Regions from separate parts of the Aliiglaciecola litoralis genome, predicted to be linked through region 1. Evidence: predicted binding sites of a transcription regulator. Region 1 holds the regulator's gene; each other region holds the start of a gene.
What was found. Region 1 encodes FNR, which switches genes on or off when oxygen is low (the NO sensors DNR and NnrR bind a similar motif). Its sites were predicted from a motif close to TTGATCTAGATCAA; they were not measured.
Positions count from the first base shown of each region.

Region 1 (5,584 bases):
AAGACTAACGGGAAACGCCTTGAATATCATTTATGTGTTAATACCAATCGCGATTATTTTAGTGTTAGTTGCTATTGGCGTATTTTTTTGGGCTGTAAAAAATGATCAATTTGAAGATCTAGAAAGACAAGGATTAAGTATTTTGTTTGATGATGATCTTGCATCTCCAAACCAAGAGCCACAAACGGAAGAACAGCCTCAAGCTCTCAAAAAACATAACAAAAGCATCGATATCAATAACAACATAAGCAAAGATGACTGATATAAGCTGGTATAGCGCAATATTGATTGGACTTGCTGGTAGTGTCCATTGTGCTGGAATGTGCGGTGGCATTGTCACTTCATTTACCTTCATGCTACCAAAAGCACAAAGCCCCCTTCCCTATATGTTGGCCTACAATGGAGGACGTATTTTATCCTATGCAATTGCTGGCGGTATCGCCGGGTATTTAGGCAGTATGGTGTCCAGTCGAAGTTGGATAAATCCGCAATTTTTGCCCCTACTAGGCGGCGTATTTATGATCCTATTGGGACTGTATATTGGGCAGTGGTTAAATTGGCTGACCCGAATTGAAAAACTCGGCGGTTATTTCTGGAGATTGATCCAACCGGCATCAAAACGTTTTATCCCCTTCAAACATCCAATATATGCACTACCATATGGCATGATTTGGGGCTGGCTACCCTGTGGCTTGGTCTATTCAACCTTAACGTGGAGTGTCGCGTCGGGCAGTGCAAAAATTGGCTTTCTTACGATGCTATTGTTTGGTTTAGGCACCCTACCCATTATGCTTGCTATGGGCGCCAGTGCTAAAACCATAAGGCACTATTTGGCGAATAGATTCGTTAGGCAATCCGTCGCAACCATCCTCACCATATTCGGCTTGCTTTTAACCTATCGAGCAATCCATAATTGGTAAAAGTCATTCTCATGAGTCATTGATGCAGGCCACATCTGATTTCAGTATTCGCTGCCAAAATTGCAGCTTCAACCATCTTTGTATTCCTGTCGCGTTGAATCAGACCGAAATGCAAAGCTTAGATGACATTGTTGAACGCAAAAAACCGTTGCACAAACTCGACCAGCTTACCTCACCTGGGCAGAAATTCACTTCGTTGTTTGCGGTACGAAGTGGCTCGTTTAAATCTTATATTATCTCACCAGATGGCCAACAGCAGATTACGGGCTTTCATTTCCCAGGGGACATAGTAGGGTTCGACGGTTTATGTACCGAACAATATCAAAGTTTCATTCAAGCCATGGAAACGTCGATGGTCTGCGAATTACCTTTTGATAAGCTTGATGAAATGAGTGTTAAGCTGCCCTCACTTCGAAAAGAAATGCTTAAAATCATGAGCACTGAAATTAAATCAGATCATGACATGATGATGCTCCTGAACAAACGCACGGCAGAAGAGCGTATCGCTTACTTACTGCTTAACTTGTCAGATAGATTTGCTGCCAGAGGATTTTCACCATCGGACTTCAACTTGCCGATGACAAGAAGTGAGATTGGCAATCATCTTGGTTTGACTGTTGAAACCATTAGTCGATTACTCACCCGGTTACAAAAAGAAAAAATCATACTGGTGGACGGCAAACTGATCCAAATACTAAAGCCACAAGCATTAAGACAGAAAACCGAGTGAATTAAAGATCGCAAACTATCGCAGCCCCACCATAAAAATAACAGTTCTTATTAAGACACCCACTTTTAAAGTCCAGTTTTACTGAGACACCCACGTTAAAAATGGCGAAACGGCCATTTTGTTCTAAGTTTAGGGTAACCAAACAACCAAGGATGGTCTGTTATGCCCCAACCACGCAAAAACCAAATCAGTTTAATTGATACTCCTTACTACCACTGTGTTTCACGCTGTGTTCGTCGCTCTTTTTTGTGCGGTGAAGACTCGTTTACTGGACAAAGCTTTGAACATCGCCGGGCGTGGGTAGAAAAACGTTTGTTGTTTTTAGCGTCAGTGTTCGCCATTGATATTTGTGCGTATGCGGTGATGAGTAATCATACCCATGTGGTGCTGTGTGTGGATAAAGAAACCGCGGATAGCTGGTCGATGACTGAGGTGATTAGGCGTTGGCATCAGTTGTATCAAGGCACCTTATTGAGTCAACAATATCATAAAGGCGAGCCGCTCAGTGATGCTGAGCTTGTGAGTCTGGAGCAAACGGTCACTATTTACCGTCAACGCTTATACGACATCAGTTGGCTGATGCGCAATCTGAACGAGCACATCGCCCGTGAGGCGAACAAAGAAGATGACTGTACGGGGCGGTTTTGGGAAGGACGCTTTAAATCCCAAGCCTTGCTAGATGAAAGTGCGCTAGTAGCCTGTATGGCCTATGTCGACTTAAACCCTATTCGAGCCAACATGGACAGCACTCCTGAAACCTCAAAACACACCAGCATTCAAAGACGTATTCACGCGCTTATCAAAGGTGAACAGCCCCGCACCTTAATGCGCTTTGTAGGCAATCACAAAAAAGACATGCCTAAAGGTATCGCGTATAGCCTAATCGATTACTGTGAGCTGATTGAGAGAACGGGCAAGTGTATTCGTCAGGATAAAGCAGGTCATATCAAGCCGCAACACAGCTCCATTCTAAACAGTCTTGGTCTGAATACCGAGCAGTGGTTAACCCTAACGACCGAGTTTGAACAACACTTCTACACCGCTGTAGGCAGTGAACACATGCTTCAACAATTCAAACAACACACAAAGCATCAACGCATACGAGGGATGGCAAAGGCCAGAGCGTTATTGCAACATGCCTAGAAACAATCCAATCCAAAATAAACACCCATCAACTCAATGTTGCTAAGTCCGGCTGCCTGTTATTTGAGAAATAAGGCGATTTTCAGCATACACCTCAACCAAAATAAGAAAACAGCCAATTAATTCGCGGTTTAAGAAAAGACACACCTTGAATTTTACAGAGCTCTGTAATTGTTTTATACCTTCTTATAGTGAGTGTCTCAATTATTAAATGAGTGTCTCAATTATTTTCTTAATTTTTTGAGCGCCACGTTCGTACCATTAATAAGTTTATGGAAGGTTTGCACAAAGGCTTGGTTCTTTTAAGTATTTGTCATACTAAGTTGGCATTCTAAGGATCTGTTCTTACACTTAAGATTAACTCGTTCTATCATGGAAATGGAAATCGTTATGGCTAGGTTTAATAAAATTCTTGCAGTTATAGATCCAGCAGCACTGGAACAGAAATCATTGCAGCGAGCCATCTTATTGGCCCACAAAACCGGAGCAAGTATTACCGCGTTTTTAACTATTTACGACTTTTCATATGAGTTAACCACTATGCTCTCGGTGGATGAACGAGAAACCATGCGTCAAGCTGTGGTGGATGATCGAACGGATTGGCTTGAAAGCATCATACAACCTTTATGTGATGGCGCTATTTCAATCGATATTAAAGTGGTCTGGCATAACCGCCCCTTTGAAAGTATTTTATTTGAAGTGGTTGAAAATAACTATGACATTATTGTCAAAGGCACTAAGCAACACGATACCCTTAAATCTGTCATTTTTACGCCAACTGATTGGCACTTGTTGCGTAAATCTCCGGTTCCGGTGTTATTGGTAAAAGATCATGACTGGCCTGAAGACGGCAACATCATTGCCGCTGTGGATGCGGGAACTGAAGATGATGAACATCAAAACCTAAATGTTAAAATGACCCACATGGCGCTCAAGTTTAGTGAGTTACTAAATGGGCATGTACATTTGGTTAACTCCTACCCTGGGACACCCGTTAATATTGCCATTGAAATACCTGAATTTGATCCGGTTAGTTATACAGAAGCGGTCAAGAAACACCACACCGATAGTATGCATGCCCACGCCAAACAATTTCCGATTGATGTTAACCACCTGTACATTAGAGAAGGGTTACCAGAGAATGTTATTCCTGATGTGGCTAATGAGATTGATGCCGAACTTGTCATTATTGGCACTGTGGGAAGAACAGGAATAACGGCAGCGCTCATAGGAAATACCGCTGAACACGTAATTGATAAACTTGATTGCGATGTGTTAGCACTCAAACCAGACGGTTTTGAATGCCCAATTAAGCGCTAAAACAAGTATTGAACTATAGGTAAATACTCTGATAATAGGTTTGTCACCGGTAGTGTGGCTGGTATAATGTCCAGCTTTGCCGTAGATGAGATTCAAAGGATCCGCATGAACCAACCTAGCCACAATTTTGCCACACCCAAAAACGATGATAGCAAAATTCAAAAACGGCTGAGTCGTCTAGTCGGTAAGGCTATCGCTGACTTTAATATGATAGAACAAGGCGATAAGGTTATGGTGTGTCTATCCGGCGGCAAAGATAGCTACACCATGCTCGATCTTTTGCTGCAGAAGCAGCGAACGGCCCCCATAGATTTCACATTAATAGCGGTAAACCTAGACCAAAAACAACCGGGTTTTCCCGATCATGTGTTGCCAGAATATCTGTCTAAACTCAATGTAGACTTTCACATTGTGACTGAAGACACCTACTCCATTGTCAAAGACAAAATTCCGGAAGGGAAAACGACCTGCTCTTTGTGTTCTAGGCTGCGACGAGGAATCTTATATAAAACAGCGACTCAATTAGGCGCCACTAAAATTGCCTTAGGCCACCATCGTGATGACATGTTAGAAACATTATTTCTCAACATGTTCTACGGCGGAAGGTTAAAATCCATGCCGCCAAAGTTGGTAAGTGATGACGGCAAACAAATGGTTATAAGACCTTTAGCCTATTGTACTGAAGCTGATATCAGTCACTTTGCTCAAGTCATGGAGTACCCGATTATTCCGTGCAATTTATGTGGCTCACAAGAAAACTTGCAACGTAAAGTGATTAAACAGATGTTGCAAGATTGGTCAACTCGTTTCCCTGGACGGATAGAAAGTATGTTTAAAGCAATGCAGAACGTGGTGCCGTCACACCTCGCAGATCCACAAATTTTTGATTTTAAACACCTTGAGACTCAGGAAGCCCCATTTAAAGATGGCGATCTAGGGTTTGATCCTATGCCGTTAGAATCTCCCACTACGGATTTAGACAAAGTTTCAATTATCAATTTGAATTAAGTAAGGAAGTATTCTCGGTGAAAATAGGCTTAGCATTAGGCAGTGGCGCAGCAAGAGGCTGGGCTCACATTGGTATTATCCAAGCATTGGAAGAATTAGGTGTAAAAATTGATGTTGTCGCTGGCTGTTCAATAGGGGCTTATGTTGGCGCGGCTTATGCGAGCAACAAACTTACGCCACTTGGAGAATGGGCCAGTTCACTCACTGAATGGCAAGTACTCGGATTAATGGGCGTAGGGATCCGTAAAGGAGCATTGGCCAGTGGTCATCGAGTATTTAAAGCACTCGAAGAAAAATTTTGCGAAGAAAATTTTGAACAACTTGCCCTTCCCTTCGGTGTGGTTGCTACCGATCTATACAGTGGTAAGGAAGTCGCGTTTACGAAAGGACCTATTGGCAGTGCTGTACGCGCATCCTGCGCCATTCCGGCACTGTTTCCGCCGGTTGCTTATGAAGGACGATG
Region 1 covers NZ_BAAAFD010000001.1:161,453-167,036, forward strand. The annotation lists gene ccoS (cbb3-type cytochrome oxidase assembly protein CcoS) at 20-262, shown strand; gene ABD036_RS00685 (sulfite exporter TauE/SafE family protein) at 255-920, shown strand; gene fnr (fumarate/nitrate reduction transcriptional regulator Fnr) at 943-1,650, shown strand; gene ABD036_RS00695 (transposase) at 1,813-2,793, shown strand; gene uspE (universal stress protein UspE) at 3,184-4,113, shown strand; gene ttcA (tRNA 2-thiocytidine(32) synthetase TtcA) at 4,219-5,121, shown strand; gene ABD036_RS00710 (patatin-like phospholipase family protein) at 5,139-5,584, shown strand, end outside.

Region 2 (5,584 bases), on a different contig from region 1:
TTGCATCTCACCAAAGAGCCAGAGCCTGAATTAACGGTTGATTCCATTCAGCTACAACAGGTGCTATTCAACCTGATTAACAATGCCATAGACGCAATGGCAGAACAGCACGAACAGCCGGTTTTGATACATTCGCGCTGGATCACCAATGAAATGATTGAAGTGGCCGTGATCGACAGAGGACATGGGGTTAAGAAAGAACATGAAAACACCCTATTCAATCCATTTTTTACCACCAAAGAACAAGGTATGGGAATGGGATTAACCATAAGCCAGTCGATAATCGCTGCCCATGGTGGTAAATTAAAACATTGTCACGGTATCCCTGATGGCAGTATTTTTGCGATTGAATTGCCAGCTAAGCCCTATAGTTCTTATATTGAGTAGCTGAATGATAAATCCTTCTACAACCTCTGATTTTGATCCCGTTGTGCATATCGTAGATGATGACGAAGCGGTACTCGACTCGCTAAAAACACTGCTCAATTCGTTAAATATCAACAATGCAACTTATTCTAATGGTCAAGAATTTTTAGACGCGATAGCTGCAACCGAAATACATACACTAACCGGTTGTGTGGTGATGGATGTCCGCATGCCAGGAATCAGTGGTATTGAGTGCCAGCAAGCGCTAAAAGACTTAGGTTGTAATCTACCGATTATATTCGTCACTGGTCACGGTGATGTCCCCATGGCGGTACAAGCGATCAAAGAAGGAGCCATTGAGTTTATTCAAAAACCTTACCGTGAACAGGAACTAATCGATTGTATTCAAAGCGCAATACAGCAAAACATCCAATCGCAACAAAATATACTGTATGCAAGAGAGGTTGCACTACGCATTCATTCCTTAACGAGTCGTGAACAAGAAGTGATGCGCAGAGTCATATCTGGGCAAGCGAATAAAACCATAGCGACAGAATTACATTTAAGCCAGAGAACTATCGACATCCACCGCGCAAACGTGATGGAAAAAATGCAGGCTACCTCTTTAGCGGATTTGGTTACTATGGTATTGACACAGGATTAGTCTTTTCAACCTCAAACATAGGACAAGTTAAACGACTTGTCGGTTTGTCTAGAGTTTTGCTGCGGCCATGATATTTTAGTTTTCACGCCGAGATTAGCCGTAAGGCACCATCAGGCAATTGTCCGCCAACGGCCGCATCTTTGTTCAGCATCTCTTTAGTCACTAAGGTGATCCCTTGCTCACTAATACGAAAGCCTCTTTGCTTATCCAGCTCTTTATTGACCCCGATTGTCATCCCTTCCGGTATTTTACATCCCTCATCCACGATGGCGCGGTAAATAGTGACATGTCGACCAATATCGACTTTGGGCAAAATGACGGACTCTTCAACTGAGCTGTAAGAATGCACGTGTACATCAGTCGATATAAGTGACTTATTGACCATGGCGCCTGAAATAATGCAACCACTGGCAACGGCCGAATCCAACGCATAGCCTCTGCGTCCATCGTCGTTAAATACGAATTTGGCTGGCGCACGCTGCTTTTGATGAGTCCAGATTGGCCAGTTATCATCGTAGATGTTCAATTGCGGCGTCACCGCAATTAAGTCCATGTTGGCTTGCCAGAAGGAGTCTAGAGTTCCGATATCTCGCCAATAGGGTTGCGAATTATTTTCACAGTCCTTAAACCTAAAAGCATCAACTTGATTATCTTTAATTAAAGCGGGAATAATGTCTTTGCCAAAGTCATGTTCAGACTCTGGATTCGCAGCATCTGCTAGTAAGTGTTTAATAAGAAAATCGGTGTTAAATACATAATTTCCCATCGAAGCTAAGGTATAGCCAGGCCTCTCTTTTAATGGGCAGGGATGCTCCGGTTTTTCATGAAAATCCGTTATGTGATTATCTTTATCAACACACATTACGCCAAAGGTGCCGGCAGCATCTTCTAGAGGTACTTCAATGCACGATACTGTCATATCTGCGCCACTTTGTGCATGATGCGCTAGCATGTCTGCATAATCCATTTTATACACATGATCGCCAGATAACACCGCGACATACTTGGGGTTGTGATCTCGAATAAATTCAATATTTTGATAGGTCGCGTTTGCCGTGCCTTCGTACCAGTCTGCCGTGCTGTGCTGAGAAGCAGGCAGCAACTCAACAAACTCGCCAAGGTCGCGATTGAGATGGCTCCAACCCGCAGCTAAATGCCGGATCAGTGTATGAGGTCGATATTGTGTCATCACACCGATTTGTCGAATTCCAGAGTTGACGCAATTAGACAAGGGAAAGTCAATCACCCGAAATTTACCGCCAAAGTTTAACGCTGGCTTAGCCTGAATTTGGGTTAATTCGCACAGCCGTGTTCCTTTACCCCCCGCTAATATCAAGGCAAGTGTATCTCTTGTTAATTGGCTCACAAATCGAGTGCTGGAGGTAACCATTGAACTTACTCCTCTAATTCACGCTTTATTGAGATTAATCTCACACTTTCACGGCTAGTACATCCCTTTGCACACCGTGTAATACGGCATTAGCAGTTGAACCTAATAAAAGTTTTAAACCACTGTGACCGTGGGTTCCTAGCACAATTAAATCTGCTTTGAGGGTTTCAGCCTTGTTATGGATTTCATCTGCAGGGTGACCAACAACACAATGTACGTGTGTCGCAGGGATCTTATATTGAGAGGCAATCGCGTTCAGTTTCTGCAGCGATTGTGCATGAAGGTCCTCGACAACGTTTGCATCAAACGCTGCACCATAAGGTTCAAAATATACGTGCGGCATTGCGACGTATAACAAAGATAGGTCGGCTGGTTTTTTCGCTAACTTGAGCGCTCGCTCGACAACGGACTCATAAGTTCGGTAGATATCTAAAGCCACTAATATGTTCTTATAATTTTGCATATCGCCTCTCCATCTCAAAGTGGTTGATCAATTAAGTTTTCGCTTCAATTCGGTTGTTTTCCTTAGACTAAGAATACACTCGTAGTTGCAACCCATATTATTTTTCGTTGGTAGGCTTTTGATGTTTTTTGATAGCAAAAGTAACTATAAATTTTTATTAGTCCCTACCAGTCTATTAGAGCCAATATACAAATCGGTAGATTGATCCAGGTCAATTAAGCTAACACCAAGAAATCAAAAGTAACGTGGAGTTGGCCTTTGAGTAAGAATCTAAAATATTGATCATGCTAGCGTTGCGTCAGCTAAACTTTTAGGCGAGAGCTCTTATTGCATGAGGAAAGGCCCTAAATGGAAAACGTATTCGTGAAAGTCATGCAAATAATGCTTCTTGGGATGTTTTATTCACCAGCCATTTTTGGGGCTTGGTTAATCGCCGAAAAAGTAACTATTGTTATTCAATCAGAAACGCTTTCAGCGTCAATCTCACATTGTGAAAAGCGCGCCAAAGCATCCAACAACCGCATTCTTGGTGGTTGGGTGCCTATAGCAAAAACTCAGTCAGGAGTTGAAATTGAAGGCACCTTTTCGGTAAAAAACCAATGGTGGTGCCAGTGGCAAGTAACAGACAATGTAAGCGTTCTAAAAACCGGGGAGCGCGCGACTGAACATCATATTGTGAATTTTTGGCAATTCTTTTTCTTGCCGGTACTAGTGTCGTCTATTGGTGGCTTAGTGGTTTACCTTGGTATTCGAAATTTTGTCAAAAATCGCAAAAAGGAAACGGACTAAATTTCTTTGATTGTGAGATACGGGAATACTCGCACAAATTGAGTAATGCAAGATGATTGACGACAAACTCTTAACAGCCTATCACTGCGCAAAATATATTGTTGAATATGAAGGTCAAGAATACCCCATTCAGGTAGGTGAAACCTGCGAAATAGCGAACAGATTACTCAGTCATCACAAGGTTCACAATGGCTATTTTATTACGCCAGAGAACCCGCTTAGCTGTTTACTAAGTGATGATGAGAATATCCAAAGGCATGCTCGATTTTTAGACCTGCTACATCAGCGGAACTGTGTTTATCTAAGCGGATATGGCACAGATGAAGCGCAAACGTGGCCAAAAGAGGTCAGCTACCTTATTTTTACTGATGACGAATTGTGGATCAAAAATTTAGCGGCAGATTTTGGTCAAAATGCGTTCTTGAAACTCACGACAAGGCAACCCACGCAATTGTATGTATTAGCGTCACAACATTATGTTCCTAGATAGCATTGCTAATACACCTTAATCGCGAATGGCTCAATATTTTAGAATAAAAAAGCTTCGTTATTTCAGAAGGTTATAAAATAATATCGTTTTTCAAAACACGGATACAATAGAATAATGAATGTTTAAACAACAAGGAGTGCAGGAATTGAACATGAATAATCCAAGCTATGTGAACTTACTTGCTAGCACGAGCTTCGCCAAAGCCCAAGCATATTTAGACGAGCTAAAATCAGCTAAACAAATAGCCGGCAAACGACTACAAAAATGTCTAGCGACTAGATCGTTGGCGTCGCTTTCCGTGACTGAATTTATCGAATGTTTACTGAACACTAAAAAAACACAAATCTTTGCTGAAAGTAGTGTGTTTGGTGATGGTTCAGATTGGAAGCTTGCCGAATTGACCTTGCTTGGTGATATCTCAATGGCGATGGAAGTTGAGGTATTTGATAATGGCCTGCATTACTCCCCTGCTACTCATTCATCTCCATTCAACGCACTGTTAATTTACACTCCTGGCGCGTTATTAAGAAATGGAACTGGCCATCTGCCGGCCGATTGGTCGGAAGTCATTACTGATGATCAAATTAATTTTCCAGCCTTTCGCACTTTGTACGAACGACGCTTATTACCTTGTTTGCTGTACGCTAATGAAGTAGCGCGGGCGAAAGGTGTTAAAACAATCATTACCATTCCGGGATTAGGATGTGGCCAGTTTGCCGGTAAATTCAAAGGCCAATTAGGTGAGATTTTAAAACAAACATTACTAAGCCTGCTGACACAATATGCAGCGCAGTTATCGTCTGTCCACGCAATTTACTACGACCCTTTCGATGAATGTGACAATGAGCGTTTTGAGATAGCACATTTATCATTGCTCGTTAGGCCACTGACCAAAGACAATGAAGACAAAGGACAATTATGTTTACCCTCCGATTATGAAGATCCTAACGATGACTTTAGCGACTGTTCGTTAACCAGTTTAGTGGCATGGGATCATGTTTCATGGCCAGGTAATGACTTTTATATTGGCAGCAGAGCCACCGATGATGGTGTTAAAGCCGCGGCCACCAGCACTATGAAAGTAATGACCTCTTTGAGCGGCAACTATTGTATGGATTCATACAGCTACCAACCACCGAAAGGTTTTCGAACGTGGGGCGATGTGGTTAGCAAAAACAAGATCCCATTGCTGTGTAGTAATAACGTAAAAGTGTATTGATTGAAATGGTATTGAAAGGAGCGCAATTAACGTTAAGTGACAAATAATTACTAGCAATTAACCACTCAAACCATGCAGGTATAGCAAATGTATGTGTAAAGTATGGTTAATATATTGCTAACTTGCGATTCGACTATATAATATACGATATGGTTTTTATTACTCTAAATGAGAGGTTTGTATGCCAGTTTCACCAACAACGT
Region 2 covers NZ_BAAAFD010000011.1:102,477-108,060, forward strand. The annotation lists gene ABD036_RS16495 (two-component system sensor histidine kinase NtrB) at 1-387, shown strand, start outside; gene ABD036_RS16500 (response regulator transcription factor) at 392-1,030, shown strand; gene glgC (glucose-1-phosphate adenylyltransferase) at 1,113-2,420, opposite strand; gene ABD036_RS16510 (universal stress protein) at 2,461-2,883, opposite strand; gene ABD036_RS16515 (hypothetical protein) at 3,232-3,672, shown strand; gene ABD036_RS16520 (DUF3293 domain-containing protein) at 3,725-4,162, shown strand; gene ABD036_RS16525 (hypothetical protein) at 4,314-5,381, shown strand; gene ABD036_RS16530 (ribbon-helix-helix domain-containing protein) at 5,563-5,584, shown strand, end outside.
Region 2: a site for FNR is predicted at 3,085-3,098, ahead of ABD036_RS16510 (universal stress protein). Genes of this name have one in related genera too.

Region 3 (5,584 bases), on a different contig from region 1:
AGACTCTGCGCGCTCGCAAGCGATTAAGATCATTATGAATTCGTTTTATGGTGTACTGGGTTCGGGTGGGTGTCCTTTTTATGATACCCGCTTAGCAAGCTCGATAACCCTGCGTGGCCACGAAATAATGCAGACTACCGCGGGCTGGATAGAAGCTCTAGGTTACAAGGTAATTTACGGTGATACTGATTCAACATTTGTGTGGCTTGAGAATATTCAAACAGCACAGCAAGCTAAACAAATTGGCTTAGATTTACAGAAATTGATCAATCAGCGTTGGCAGCACAAGCTAAAACACGAATTACAACTTGAGTGTTTCTTAGAAATTGAATTTGAAACTTTATTTTCGACGTTTTTAATGCCCACCATTCGGGGCTCTGAAATGGGCAGTAAGAAGCGTTATGCAGGGATAAAATGCAAAGAAAACGGCGAATCAGAATTAGTATTTAAAGGGCTAGAGACGGTTCGCTCAGATTGGACACCGATGGCTAAATCATTCCAAACAACCTTGTATCAGATGGTCTTTGATAAACAAGATGTCAGCGCTTTTCTCAAAGACACGATAGATTCAATTCGCCAAGGGCGTAACGATGAGGCCTTAGTTTACCGTAAACGACTAAGGCAACGTTTAGACCAATATACTAAAAACGTCCCCCCGCATGTCAAAGCCGCGCGATTAGCAGATGAAAACAATCAACGCTTGGGTAAACCGCTGCGGTATCAACATAAAGGCTGGATCCATTATGTGATCACTATTGATGGTCCACAACCAGCAGAATATGTAACCTCACCATTAGATTATGAACACTATATTGAAAAGCAAATCAAACCTATTGCAGAAGGTATATTGCCATTTATCAATCTATCTTTTGAACAAATGACCAGCAAACAGATGGGACTGTTTTAGCCAGCTTAAAATTACCGAGGATGATAGGAGTCGTCGCTAAAATCAGGATAAGTATCTATGCCTAATATTCGATAGATTAGGCAAACGCCAAAACTACTTGATACGAATAATACGGTTCCGAGTAGCGCCAATATAATGTTGACGGTATCGCTATAGAATCCTTCCAAAGATATTGCCAGTAAAGCGCAGGCTAGAATAGAGCGAATTGCTGTGTCTAATATTCCGACATTTTGTTTCATCATAATCTCCAAAGTTAATGAGATTATCTTAGTGGTATCTATGACATAGCGTATTGATCTGAATCAAATGGCAGTAAATATCCTTCAGTTTAGGTTAATTATTAAAAGGGGATGTTCAAACCATTTGCCAAAGGGTATATTTATGCGCATTAGTTTATTGATTTGAGTACTCTGTATTGCATAATATTCTTGTTATCGATGATGATGTAATTACTTTGGAACTGCTTCAATTAATTCTCGATGAATTTATTGAAGGTGAAGTCTGCACTATGTCTAATAGTTCTGAAGCCATTCGCTATATTGAAAAGGATGGACTAGAGGGGACGGACTTGGTCATTTGTGATTGGCAAATGCCTGAGCACGATGGATTAGAAGTATTGGCCGCTATTCGCAAAAAAAATCAACAAGTACCATTTCTATTGCTAACCGGTAACGCAACCCGCGATTTGGTGATTGCAGCAAGGAAAGCGAAGGTGTCTGATTTCATTGCAAAACCATTTAAAAATTATGATCTGACTGAAAAAGTTAAGCGGCTTCTTGATGCTTAAGTAAGCATCCATCGAACCATTGTTAGCATCTGTTTTAAGGATATTTCATGCAATTTGACGAGATCATTGATCGATCTTCTACCTATTCTTTTAAGTGGCAAAAATACAAAGGTAAGGACGTTTTACCTATGTGGGTTGCAGATACTGAGTTTGCTAGCCCAGGCCCTATAGTACATGCCTTACAAAAGCGTGTTGAGCATGGACTTTTTGGTTACACACTGCCAGCCCAATATGAACCTGCCAATAACGCAGTAAAACGTTGGCTTGCTGATAAACACGATTGGCAGATTGAAACTAGCTGGATCGTCTGGACGCCAGGCGTTGTGCCTGCGTTTAATGTGGCATGCAAGGCTTATTGTAAGCTTGGCGATAAAGTGATGCTGCAAACTCCCAATTATCCTCCACTGCGCGCCGCCCCATCTATCAATGGGTTAGAGCGCGTCGAAATCAATACAGTGGAAGTGGCAGGGCGCTGGACCTTAGATTTCGCACAATTGGAACAGCAGGCGGCCGACCCTAAGAGCAAATTGCTTATTCTGTGCAACCCGATGAACCCTGTAGGCTCAGTGCTTAGCCAGAATGAACTGGATCGTGTTTCGGCGATATGTCGGGCCAATGATGTGGTTTTGTGCTCAGATGAAATTCACTGTGATCTGGTGTTAGATGAGTCGAAGAAGCATTTGCCAGCAGGCAAAATTACGGGGCTTGAAAATAATTCGGTCACGCTAATGGCTGCGAGTAAAACCTTCAATATAGCTGGTTTAGCGACGTCTTTTGCGATTATTCCCAATGCGCATTTACGCACGCAGTTCATGTCTGCAATGCAAGGCTTTGTGCCTTGGGCGAATGTGATGGGCTTGGTTGCCACTGAGGCGGCCTTTACCCAATGTGATCAATGGCACCAGCAATTGCTTGATTACCTTCGTGGTAACCTTGACTATATTCAGCAACAAGTTGACAGCATACCCGGCCTTCGGCTTTTAAAGGTCGAAGCAACTTATTTAGCATGGATTGATGCCACTGGACTCGAAGTCGACAATCCCCAAAGCTATTTCGAAGCACGGGGTGTTGGTCCTTCGCCGGGCATTGATTTTGGTAACAAGCAATATGTTCGGATTAACTTTGGCTGTCCAAGAAGCATGCTGGTTGAGGCCTTTGGTCGACTTAAAGGGTAATTTGCTGCGGGTAAGTTGATTAGAAAAATAAACTAATCAACTTATATAGCCCCAATGCGGAGACAAATACCACGATAGCGCCTCCCAATGTATTACTAAAAATCCCGTTTTTGTACTCACCCATTAAAGCTCGGTTATTCAACGCGACAATTAAAAACACGGCGATTACCGGCAGCAACAAGCCATTGGTCGCTTGGGCAAACAGGATAGCCGCCAGTGGTTTGATGCCTAAACTGGCAAACACCACGCCCGCGATCATCACCGTCAACCAAATTGCTTTAAAACGTTTATTATCTAATTGAGTAGGCCAATTCATGGCACCAGATACGGCATACGCTGCTGCCAGCGGTGCGGTAATGGCGCTAGTAAGACCCGCCGCGAATAAGCCACTGGCAAAAAAGAAATTGGCGTAGTTGCCTAACAAGGGCGTTAGCTGATGCGCAATATTGCTGGTCTCTACTTGCGTCTGAGTGGCGAAGAAGGCTGTGGCAGCACAGGACAATATGGCTAATGTTATCAGGCTTCCCAGTCCAACTGACAACCCAGTATCAATCCGATTGTCGAACACCGACTGTTGTAAATTGTCAGATTTTGTCTGCTTTGCCACTATGCTGGCATGTAAAAATAAATTGTAGGGCACAACGGTTGTGCCGACCAACGCAATGATCATTAGGGTACTGCCAGAAGGAACCGAAAAAGACACCAAGCCAGTCATGAGTGCCGACAAATCTGGACCCGCCATGATCATGGTAATAACAAACACCAAAGACATTAAAAACACTAATGCAATCAATGCAATTTCGATCACCTTGTATTTGCCGCTGATCAGTAATCCCGTCGACACAGCCGCCAGAATCCAAACCCAAATGGTCAGTTCTATTTTGGATATTGCCGATAACCCCAAAGCGGCACCGGTGAGATTGCCAGCTTGATAGGCAGCGTTGCCTATGCCAATTGCGCTTACGACCAGTCCGATGACGAGCAGTTGGCTGATCCCTGAAAATTGCCCTCGAATTGCTTCAGCCAGCCCTTTACCGGTAACCAACCCTAATCGAGATGCCATTTCTTGTAATACAAAAGTCGCGATGGCGGAGAACACTAATGCCCAAACTAACGCATAACCATAACTTCCGCCTGCGAGTGTTGCCGTGGTGACGGTGCCCGGTCCAATAAAGGCGGCGGTGACAAGTAGGGCAGGACCAAATTTTTTCATCGACGTTTTAACTCAATCGTTTCAAGTTGATAAACAAGACGTTAGCAAGCTTGTCGATAAATTGGTAGCCCAACGCAATGGCAAAAGAGTTCGCCATTGCTAATGTGGGTTAAAACTGCAGTCGCGCGCCTACAACAATCGAACGGCCAGGCAAAGGCGCATCATCTTTGATAAAAGACGCGTGCACTCGCGCTTCTTCGTTGGTTAGGTTGTTTCCTCGCACAAATAACACTAACTCGTTGTCGGCTACATCCATATAATAGCTAAACGCTGCATTAACCAGAGTGTAACCTTGGGTAAGGGTTTCAAATTCGGCGATATCATCTTGTTTCGCATAATATGTTGCGCCCAATTCGGCATGCCAATGGGTGTTTTCCCAGTGAAGTTCCGCACCAATACGCAACGGCGGAATTCGCGGCACGTTTTGCCCATCTTGCAATGTAGCTCTGGTTGAATCAGCAAAAGTTTCTAATCGCACGCTGTCGTTAAAATGCCAGTCAACTTCGGCTTCAAATCCGTATATGTCAGCATCTTGCTGCTGAAATACAAACACCGGAAGTCCTTCCTCGAGTTCGTGTCCGTGTTCCTCAGCTTCATCGTGGTGTTCCTCGACGAAGACTAACCCAGTATTTTGCTGAAAAAGGTAATCGTTGATCTGATTATAGAAAAGACTGAAGGTCGCTTCCACTTGGTCACCGGTGTAATGGTAGGTAAGATCGATGTTGTTTGATGTTTCCAGCTCGATAGTGCGCGCATTTTTGATGATCTCAAATTCGTCATTATCCTCGCCAGGTATAACGTCAAAGCCAACCCCTAACTCGTAGGTATTAGTGGCAATGTGTAAACCGTTGGAGAAGATTTCTGCCGCTGAAGGTGCTCTTTGCGAATAAGCGTAATTAAATGACAAGGTGTCAGTGTCCGATACTGTCCAGACTGAGCCGGCCGATAAACTGACGCCTGTAAAAGACTGTTGGTCAAATTCAAATGAATTGGCTTGCTCCGTAGTGACGAAAAAATCATTGTCGACGGTGATCTGAGTTTTCTCAACGCGAGCCCCTAATTGCCATAAAAATGCACCAAAAGGCTTCTCTTCAAGCGCAAACACCGCAAAGGATCGCGATTCGGAAGCCGGTGTAAATGCCTCGTCTCCTAAGGCTGAAAAATCACTGGCCAGATAGTTAAAGCCCAGCACGCCTTCCCAGCCTTGTTGCGGCGCATGCTTAGCCCAAAATCGGCTTTCTAAGGTTTCATTAGTGAACGTGGTGCCGACTTCGCCATCTTCAATTTCACTGTGCGTGTAATCGGTAAATGCACTTCTAAACCTGACTTCAGAGATAAAACCGTCTAAGTCAGTCCAATCAGCAAGTACTTGATAGCGGTCTTGTTTCAAACGCCCATAAATGGACTCTGCCATTTCTTGCGCGTGTAATTCTTCTTGGTGCTCTTCCTCTTCTTCGTGCTCTTCTTCATGAGCATGGCCTGGCACACCGTATTCGCTTTGC
Region 3 covers NZ_BAAAFD010000009.1:28,702-34,285, reverse strand. The annotation lists gene ABD036_RS14480 (DNA polymerase II) at 1-907, shown strand, start outside; gene ABD036_RS14475 (YgaP family membrane protein) at 919-1,146, opposite strand; gene ABD036_RS14470 (response regulator) at 1,323-1,694, shown strand; gene ABD036_RS14465 (MalY/PatB family protein) at 1,742-2,869, shown strand; gene ABD036_RS14460 (Nramp family divalent metal transporter) at 2,889-4,082, opposite strand; gene ABD036_RS14455 (TonB-dependent receptor) at 4,192-5,584, opposite strand, start outside.
Region 3: a site for FNR is predicted at 1,200-1,213, ahead of ABD036_RS14475 (YgaP family membrane protein). Genes of this name have one in related genera too.